DNA from 2 places in the Bacillus sp. KICET-3 genome. Region 2 is predicted to be linked to the other one. Evidence: predicted binding sites of a transcription regulator. Region 2 holds the regulator's gene; the other holds the start of a gene.
What was found. The regulator Rex, encoded in region 2, represses fermentation and respiration genes when NADH is low (regulators of the CRP and FNR family bind a similar motif). The targets are predictions, from matches to a motif close to TTGTGAAATATTTCACAA.
Positions count from the first base shown of each region.

Region 1: the regulator Rex is predicted to act here: its motif matches at 2,132-2,149, upstream of yumC (ferredoxin--NADP reductase 2).

Region 1 is NZ_CP137345.1:3,679,183-3,684,334, forward strand. Features, by position in the region: gene R5H20_RS18850 (YuiB family protein) at 105-425, opposite strand; gene R5H20_RS18855 (YuiA family protein) at 500-631, opposite strand; gene R5H20_RS18860 (NAD(P)/FAD-dependent oxidoreductase) at 820-2,037, opposite strand; gene yumC (ferredoxin--NADP reductase 2) at 2,399-3,397, shown strand; gene R5H20_RS18870 (hypothetical protein) at 3,429-3,632, opposite strand; gene R5H20_RS18875 (cold-shock protein) at 3,775-3,999, shown strand; gene R5H20_RS18880 (HesB/IscA family protein) at 4,168-4,533, opposite strand; gene dapF (diaminopimelate epimerase) at 4,610-5,152, opposite strand, start outside.
Region 2 is NZ_CP137345.1:705,036-710,187, reverse strand. Features, by position in the region: gene R5H20_RS03545 (CPBP family intramembrane glutamic endopeptidase) at 75-809, shown strand; gene R5H20_RS03540 (YdiK family protein) at 809-997, shown strand; gene tatC (twin-arginine translocase subunit TatC) at 1,048-1,815, opposite strand; gene tatA (twin-arginine translocase TatA/TatE family subunit) at 1,822-1,998, opposite strand; gene R5H20_RS03525 (redox-sensing transcriptional repressor Rex) at 2,020-2,667, opposite strand; gene moaC (cyclic pyranopterin monophosphate synthase MoaC) at 2,664-3,176, opposite strand; gene R5H20_RS03515 (ABC-F family ATP-binding cassette domain-containing protein) at 3,326-5,152, shown strand, end outside.

The DNA.
Region 1 (5,152 bases), 1.6 Mb from region 2:
AGTTGTTTCCAACAAGGAAAAGAAATATTCAGATGGCGAGAAAGTTTTAAGAAAAGTAAGAAAATTAACCGTGTAAAAAGCCCTCTTCAGGAAAAGAAGAAGGCTTAAAACATTTGATATCCTCTTTTTCGCAATGCTTTGATCGCGATTCCGGATAGCAGGGCCCCGGCCATCCCGCTTGCTAAAATCATGATGTCCGCCGCCGCCAAAGAAGCCACACGGGCAAAGAGTCCGGAAAACGCCTCTCCAGGAGCTTCTACATAGCGTATCAGCTTTTCTTTATTCACAATGAAAAGGCATACAATCGGGTATATGACGGCCATAATCCATGACATCCTGAGCAGCATGTTCAGCAAGAAACCAATTCCGAAAAACAGCACAAAAAACAAGACAACTGAAATAATGACGACTGGTAAACTAATCAAAGCCTTCCACCCCCATGTAACCTCTTTTAGTTTACATTGGAGCAGGAAGACGAGTCAATCATTGGAAAGCCGAATCAGCGGTCTTTTCCTGTTCCACGGCAATTGCTGCACGTTTCAGAGCCGCCGAGCAGAAGCTGAAAGTAGCCCTTTCCGGAACAAAATGTACATGATGAATCAGAATGATGAGGCGAAGAAGAAGTTTTCATCATAAACACACCTTTTTCTCAATTTTCTGATAATAATATCATGAAGATTGTCAATGTTAAAGTCAGAAAATATAACGGATTATTTCATGTAAGCGCTTAAAATATCGGTATTCTTTCTTTTTCTTTTGTTTTTGAAGTTTTAAACGGTACATAAAAAAGCCTGCAATAAATTTGCAGGCTTCTGAGCGTTAGAAAAACTTGAATTTTCCTTTTTTCAGTACGAGCCCCGGTCCGCCGATCAAGAAGAGCGAGCGGTTGTCGATGATTTTTTTCATCATGGAGGCCGTTGTTCCTGTCATTTTTTTGCCGAATGCCACACCGATCGCGTCATGTTCGCCAAGCGATGCGACAGAGCCTTTATTATCGAAAGTAAACGTTTCCGTTTCTTTGCCGTGTATCAAAGCGGCGATGTTTTTGGCGCATGTCTCGCCCTGCTGCATTGAAATTTGGGCGGTCGGCGGATAAGGGCGGTCTGTCTCTTCATTAATGACGAGCGAGCAGTCTCCGATCACGAAAATGTTGTCATGGCCCTCGACCCTGAGATCCGGTTTTACCTTGACACGGCCGCGCATGTTTTCAAATCCGGATTCTTCAATGACCGGATTTCCGCGGACACCCGCTGCCCACACCACTGTTCCGGCCTTGATTTCTTCAGTTTGATCGTCTTTCCCGACAATGATGCCGTCAGGCGTACATTCTTTTACAGCGGTGCCGATCTTAAATTGAACCCCTTTGCCTTCCAGATAATTGACCGCATAATCGACAAGCTCCGGATCAAATCCCGGAAGGACGGACGGCGCCGCTTCAACGCAGATCAAGTTGACCTTCTCACGGTCAATATCATATTCTCTGCACAATTCGGGAATGCGGTTGCCCAATTCGCCCAAAAATTCAATACCGGTAAAACCCGCCCCTCCGACTACGATCGTCAGGCGCTCAGGACGCTTTTCGGCTTCCGTGTTGTATGTTGCAAACTGGTATTCAATATGTTCGCGAAGCTGGCGTGACGTATTGATATTGGAAATCGGAAAGGCATGCTCCTTCAAACCGGAAATCCCAAAAGTCTCGGGAACGGCTCCCAGAGCAACAACAAGGTAATCGTATGAAAGCTCGCCGGTCTCCAGGACGACTTTGTTTTCTTCTTTATTGATTTTCTTAACCGTATCCTGTACAAAGCGGACACGCGACTGATTGATGACGTCTTTGATCTGATAGCGGCATCTGTCATGATGAAGCGTTCCTGCGCTCGCCTCATGCATCCAGGTCGTTTCATAATGATAGTTGTGTTTATTGACAAGCGTGATATCTGCTTCATTGACACCGATTTTTTTGCCGAGTCTTGTAACAGTCATTAATCCTCCATAACCTGCACCTAACACTACTACTTTTGGCTTATTCAACGGAATCACATCCACCTTTTCTATATTTTACTGCCAAGCCGGATTAAAAATAGCCTTTGGGTTATTTTCAACCTGAGGCCGGCTTTTTATGAAAAAAAGTTTGTGAAATCCTTCACTTTAAAACACCAAAAAGCCGCTTTTTTCCGCATTCGATCGACACAAAAGATTCATAAAGAGTTACCGTTTTGTTCACAACTACATCATAGCGATTCATATTTGTTTTTTCAAGATTCAATATGCTTCATGTGCATTTTGAACACGGCCATGGTGGTAAGATTTTCTCACCAAAAAAAACCGGCACGCTCGTATTTATTTTATGTGATATGATATAATTAAGAACAATTTTCACTTAGGGGGCATTATTTTCATGCGTGAAGACTCAAAAGTATATGACATTACCATCATCGGAGGCGGCCCTGTCGGCTTGTTTACCGCGTTTTACGGCGGGATGCGGCAAGCCAGCGTTAAAATCATTGAAAGTCTGCCGCAGCTTGGCGGCCAGCTGTCCGCTCTATATCCGGAGAAATACATATATGACGTGGCCGGCTTCCCTAAAATCCGCGCCCAGGAACTCGTTGACAATCTAAAGGAGCAAATGGATAAATTCGATCAGACTGTTTGCCTTGAACAAGCCGTCGAAAGCGTCGAAAAACAGGCGGACGGCATATTTAAACTCGTCACAAACAAAGAAGTGCATTATTCAAAAACGGTCATCATTACGGCCGGAAACGGCGCTTTCCAGCCGAGAAAGCTTGAGCTTGAATCAGCAGCTCAATTTGAAAACGCGAACCTGCACTACTTTATCGATGATTTGAACAAATTCGCGGGCAAACGCGTCGCGGTATTGGGAGGCGGAGACTCTGCCGTTGACTGGGCGCTTATGCTTGAGCCGATTGCAAAAGAGGTGTCGATCATTCACCGCCGCGACAAATTCCGTGCTCATGAACACAGCGTTGAAAACCTTCATAACTCTAAAGTCAACGTGTTGACCCCGTTTGTTCCGACTGAGCTGATCGGCGAAACAAAGATTGAGCAGCTCGTTATTGAGGAAGTCAAAGGGGAAAGAAAAGAAATCCTGGATGTGGATGATGTTATTGTCAACTTTGGATTCGTTTCATCTCTCGGCCCGATCAAAAACTGGGGGCTCGACATCGAGAAAAACTCCATCAAGGTCAAATCCACGATGGAAACAAACATCCCGGGCTTCTATGCCGCAGGCGACATCTGCACATATGAAGGAAAAGTCAAGCTGATTGCCAGCGGATTTGGAGAAGCTCCAACCGCCGTCAACAACGCAAAAGCCTATATGGACCCTAAAGCGCGCGTTCAGCCGCTTCATTCAACAAGCATGTTTGAGAATAAATAAAAAAAGGAGCCTTACAACCGGCTCCTTTTTATTAGATCAGTTTTATATACGAAAAGATCGTTCCTAAAATCAGGACAATCGTCAATACACCAACAATGCCCGCAGTAGTCAGAATGATGCGGTCTTTGATTTTATCAGCTTTCGGCAGAGGCTCCTTGCAGCCGCACGCTTCACATACTGTTGAACGGTATGGGATCAGCTGGCCGCAGTGTCTGCAGTTTATTTTTTCTTCCAATATTGCACCTCTTTTCATAGGGGGCTTTTGTTCCAAAATGGAACTTGTCCAGTATAGAATAACAAAAGAGCGAATAGAATGTCTTAAGATTCACAAAATATTCTTATATGCACCAAAAAAATCCTCGTTAGGAAGTGACGCTATGTCTTACTACAACAATCGAAACCAGGAACCTCTTCCAAAAGAAGATGTCAGCACGTGGGAATGTACGGCAGAAGAATGCAACGGATGGATGAGAAAAAACTTTACAAGCAGTGACCGCCCTTTATGTCCGCTTTGCAATCAGGAAATGGTGAGCGGCAGCCGCTTTTTAACTTCAATTACCAACAATACAAGCAACCTTCACCGCATCTTTAACCAAAAATAAACACCCCGGCCGTTCTCCATTCGCAGATGTCCTGCTCAAGCCTCCTGAGCGGGACGGTTATTTCCGCTTGTTCCCGGCCCGCATTCAGAAAAACACGCCCTTCTTCATGATGAATGATCTCCATCATCGAAAGGCGTGTTTTTGTTATTTATCTCTCGGGAAAAGGCGTTAACACTCTTCAGGCTTGCCGGCGTTCGCCGCCGTCCGGAATGATGAGCCGCAGCCGCACGATGCGATGGCGTTCGGGTTGTCGATCGTAAAGCCTCCGCCCATCATCGACTGTTTGAAATCAATGACCGTTCCGTTCATGATATCCAGGCTTTCCTGATCAATCAGGAACGTGATGCCATGCTGGACGAATTCATTGTCATTCTCGTTTTTTTCGTGTTCAAATCCCATTCCATATGAAAGACCGCTGCAGCCGCCGCCTTTAACACCGATTCTCAAAAAAGCATTTTCCTCTTCATGCTCCTTCATCATATCTTTAATATGAAGGGCAGCCGCTTCAGTAAGCGTAACGGTTTTATCGCTCATGAAAAAGCACCTCCTCTGGCTGTCATGTGCATCTCTATTATAAATGCCAATCCTTTATTTCTCAAACAGCCTGTTTTCAAACGTAAAATACGCCTTCACATACTGTTTCGGCCGGTCCTGTCATCATGACACGGCCGTCGTCTTTCCAGTTGATGATGAGATCGCCTCCGGCAAGATGAACGGTGATGTCCGTTTCCTTTTTGGCAGATCCGTTTAATACCGAAGCGACCGCTGCCGCACAAGCGCCTGTTCCGCAAGCCTGGGTGATGCCTGAGCCCCTCTCCCATACACGGAAATGAAGTTCCTTCTCGTTCTCCACTTCAACAAACTCCACATTGACGCCTTCCGGAAATCTTTTGTCTTTTTCGATAAGGGGTCCCAGCGTTTCAAGCGGGGCTTCTTCAATACGATCTACATAAAAGACAATGTGCGGATTTCCCATCGAAACGGCGGTTCCTTTCATTTCCCGGCCGCTGAAATCCATCGGTTCATTGATCGTTTCAGAATCCTGATCGCCAAGCATCGGCAGATCGGATTTGAGCAGGCGCGGCTCCCCCATATCGACCGTAGCCGAAACCACTTTTCCGTCCTTGACTTCGACTTCAGCCGTCACAAGGCC
Region 2 (5,152 bases):
CCCAATAATTTGAATGGAGTGTGTTACAATAAACATAGTCTGCTTTAGATCTTTAGAAAAGGAGTACATACGGCTTGAGAAAACAATACTGGTTTATTATTTTGACATACGTGCTCATGCAATTGTCGTCCGTTGTCGGTCTGCCGCTGCTTTATTTTCTTGGCGTCGGAAAGGGGCAGCCACCCGCCGAAACTCAGCTCACACTCGTCGGAGTATGGTCTGTCATCGCCTTTACACTATGTCTTGTGATCGTGCTGTTGATTTTAAGGACCGCTCCAAAAACAACGCTTCGAAACGCCCCGAAAGCATCGATCGGTGTCTCTATCGCCTGGGCGGTCCTCGGCGTTTTTCTCGCGCTTTTTGCCCAATCGATTGCCGCCGCGATCGAAATGAAACTGTTCGGTGTAAATCCCGAATCGGAAAATACACAAAGAATCATGGATATCATTCATGCATTGCCGCTCATGATGTTTGTTTCATCTGTATTCGGTCCTATTCTGGAGGAAATCATTTTCAGAAAGATCATTTTTGGGGCATTTTATGAAAAAACAAATTTCTTTATCGCCGCTTTAATCAGTTCCATTTTATTCTCGGTTGTCCACCTGGATTTCTCACACCTTTTAATCTATACGGCAATGGGCTTCACATTCGCGTTTTTATACGTCAGGACAAACCGGATCATCGTACCGATCTTCGCCCATGTCGCCATGAATACGCTTGTCGTCATTATCCAGACTTTCCAGGGGCCTATTGAAGAATATTTGGAACGAGCCGAAAAAATGCAAATGATTATTGGAGGATTTTTATGATAAGAAGCCCGAAATTTTGGGGATTGATTTATTTTTTGACCGGTGTGCTGTTTACGTATCTGGCAGCTACCACTCCGGGGAATATGTGGTCGTTCTACACGATTCTTCTCATGCTTTTCGCTGCTTACAACATCAGCATTTCCTTTAAAATGTTCGCCCTTTCAAGCAGGTTGAAAAGAAAAAAATAAAACAACTCGTTTTAAAGATAAGAGCCATTCTCGTAAAGAGAGATGGCTCTTTATTTCTGCAGAAATGCCTGGTTTTCCTCCCGAATTGCATTTTTTTGCGCCTGCCGGTAGGCGATTCGCGAAATCACGATGCTGATCTCATAAAGAATTAATAAAGGCACTGAAACCATTAAATGAGACAACAGCTCCGGCGGAGTGATAACCGCCGCAATGACGAACAGAACAAAGTAGGCATACTTTCTGATCTTTGACAAAAACATTGGCGTCACCAAGCCGAGCCTTGTCACAAACATAACCACCACAGGCATCTGAAACAATAAACCGAAAGGAAGCGTCAGCTGCAGAAGAAATTGAAAATATTCGTACACTCCGATGACTTGATTCACATTGAGATCATCGGATAAGTTCATCATAAAATCAACGACAAACGGAAACAAAATAAAGTAAGAAAAGGCAATGCCGCCTAAAAAGAGAATAATCGATACAGGAATATAGCTTAGCGTCACTTTGCGTTCTTTTTCATACAGCCCCGGGCTGATAAACGCCCACAGCTGATACAAAATGAGCGGCGAGGTCATGACAGCGCCGATGATGAAAGCGAACTGCATGTATACCAGCAAAGGGTCCGTCAGTTTAAACGCATTGAGCGTAAGCAGTTTGGCTTCCTCCGTCTGCTGCAGATAAATAATGATCGGCTTTGCAAGAAAGAAGCCCGCCATGACAAAAACGGCAAAAAAGAAGGCAGTGAACATGAGCCGTCTTCGCAATTCTTTAATATGTTCCAACAGCGACATTTCTTTTCCCTTCATCAATGTCATCCCATCCTACTGATCTTCTTTCTTTTTGTCGTTATCGTCATCCGCCAGACCTTTTGTCGCGTTTTTAAACTCCCGTAATGTATTGCCTGCTGCTCTTCCCAGTTCAGGAAGTTTTTTCGGACCGAAAATCAAAATCGCCAAAATAACGATTAAAATAAAGCTTCCAGGACCGATTGTCGGCATATAAAAGCCTCCCCCTTTCCGTCATTTTTCTTCCGTCATTGAATAATGCTTCAGAAAATACACCAATGACTGAAGTTCAACCGCTAAATCTATATGATGAATTCGAATGTGTTCCGGCACATTCAAACGGGCCGGCGTAAAATTGAGAATACCTTTGATACCGAGCGCAACAAGCCTGTCCGTAATCGATTGGGCGGCATGGGCCGGGACCGTCAAAATGGCGACGGGGATGTCATCTGTCAAATGCTCTTCAAGTTTATTCAGGTCGTATACGGGAACGCCTCCGACTTCTGTTCCGATTTTGCTTTCATTGACATCAAAAGCAATCGCAATTTTCGTGTTGTTGTTTTTAATGAAATTGTAATGGAGAAAGGCTGTTCCTAAATTTCCTACACCGATGAGCGTTACGTTTGTCATTTCATCCTGATCGAGCGTCTTTCTGAAAAAGGACAGCAAATAATTCACATTATAGCCATAGCCTTTTTTGCCGAGAGCTCCAAAATATGAAAAGTCCCTGCGAATTGTAGCAGAATCAACTTTTACGGCATCGCTCAGCTCAGCAGACGAAACACGCTGCTTTCCTGATGCATGAAGGTTTTTTAAAAAACGATAATATAACGGCAGCCGTTTCGCTGTCGCTTGCGGAATTTTTGAATGATCCAAGTTCATAACCGATCCTCCATGTTTACTTCAGCTTTTTCCCTTTTATAGTCGCCGTTTTTCCCGCCCGTCTTTTCTGCAAGATAGGTCGGGCCTATCACCATTCCCTTATCCGCCGCCTTGCACATGTCATAAACAGTCAGGGCGCATACGGAAGCTGACGTTAACGCTTCCATTTCCACACCTGTACTCCCTTTTGTCTTGACTTTTGCCTGAATATGCAGGATGCTGTTCTGTTCTTTTTCTTCCCATCGAAAGGCGATATCGACTCCCTTAAGGGCAATCGGATGGCACATCGGGATGATGGCGGACGTTTGCTTCGCCGCCATGATTCCGGCTACCTGGGCCACCGCCAGCACATCGCCTTTCCCCATTTCCTGGTTCTTGATTTTTGCATGCACGTCTCTTGTCATGGACACGCTTGAGAGAGCCACAGCAGTTCGGACTGAAGCTTCCTTTTCGCTTATATCAACCATTTTGGCTCTGCCTTGTTCATTAAAGTGTGTAAATTGGTTCATGATAAAAACTCTCCTTATAAAGATCATACACTATTTTTTTCAATCTGTCTTTTTCTTTTGGTTAAAATCTTCCAGACTTCACTTAATTGTTTGCTGACTGCTATCTGATAGGCTACACTTAAAATAGCAAACAAGAGGTGAAATAGATCATGATGATTTTACAAGTCAATCAGCTCTCAAAATCGTTTGGGGCCGATTCCATTTTAACGAATATAAAGCTTGAAGTCAGATCACGGGACCGGATTGCGATCGTCGGCCGCAACGGAGCCGGAAAATCGACTTTTTTAAAAATTATCGCCGGCCGCCTGTCTTATGAAAAAGGGGACATCATTAAGCCGAAGGATTTAACCATCGGCTATCTTGATCAGCATTCAGGACTTGATTCCGAGCTGACGATTAAAGAGGAATTGCTTTCGGTCTTTGATCATTTGAAAACGATGGAAACCGTGATGCGCTCGATTGAAGAGGAAATGGCGCATGCTGATCCGGACAAGCTGGAATCTTTAATGAAAACGTACGATAGACTCCAGCAGACGTTTAAAGACAAAGGCGGCTATCAATATGAAGCTGACGTCAGATCTGTGATCCACGGAATGGGATTCGCCGGACACGGCGATTCCGCGCGCGTGCAGGATTTAAGCGGCGGACAAAAAACGAGGCTCGCACTCGGAAAAATGCTTTTGACAAAGCCTGATCTGCTGATTCTTGATGAACCGACAAACCACCTGGACATCGACACGCTCACATGGCTGGAACAATATTTGCAAAACTACAGCGGCGCCATTCTGATCGTCTCCCATGACAGGTACTTTCTTGATAAGGTCGTCACCCAAGTATATGAGATTTCCCGCACCCAGAGCAAAAAATACATCGGAAACTACAGCTCATATCTTACATTAAAAGCGGAACACCTTGAAAGAGAGACCAAGCTGTATGAAAAGCAGCAGGATGAAATCGCCAAGCTCCAGGACTTCGTTGACCGCAACCTGGCAAGGGCCTCAACGACAAAGCGCGCCCAAAGCAGAAGAAAACAGCTCGAGCGGATGGAAGTCATGACAAAACCGCTCGGCGATGAAAAATCAGCCAACTTCCGCTTTGAGATTTCGCGGCAAAGCGGAAATGACGTTTTACGCGTCGAAGATCTGACGGTCAGCTATCAAGATCAGCCTCCGCTCCTCCGTTCGCTCAATTTTCATATTACACGCGGGGAAAGCGTGGCGCTTGTCGGCCCTAACGGTATCGGAAAATCGACGCTGTTAAAAACGCTGATACAGAAGCTGAAGCCTGCCGCCGGAACGATCACAACGGGCTCACATGTCTTGATCGGCTATTACGATCAGGAACAGGCTGAATTGACTTCGTCAAAACGCGTCATTGACGAGCTGTGGGATGAGTATCCAGAGATGAATGAGAAAGATATTAGAACATGCCTGGGAAATTTTCTATTCTCCGGAGATGATGTGCTAAAACCGGTTCACGCCCTGAGCGGGGGTGAAAAAGCCCGGCTCGCGCTCGCCAAGCTGATGCTTCAAAAAGCCAATTTTCTCATTCTTGATGAGCCGACAAACCATCTGGACTTAGACAGCAAGGAAGTATTGGAAAACGCTTTGATTGACTATCCCGGAACGATTCTATTTGTGTCTCATGACCGTTATTTTATCAACCGCATCGCAACAAAAGTATTTGAGCTCTCCCCTGAAAAGGTGGAAGAATATTTAGGGGACTACGATTATTACACAGAAAAAAAGGCGCAGCAGCTTGAGCTCGAAGAACTGGAAAAGCAAAAAACGCAAGAACGGCGAAAAACCGCTTCAGAAAAAGAGGCCGGAGCAAAACGCAGCTATGAGGAAGAAAAAGAATGGAAAAGGAAAGAACGCCAGCGCCAGCGCCGCATTGAAGAAATAGAAACACGGATCACGGCCATTGAAGACCAAATCGAAAAAAATGAAGAATTGCTTTGCGAGCCTGAAGTATTT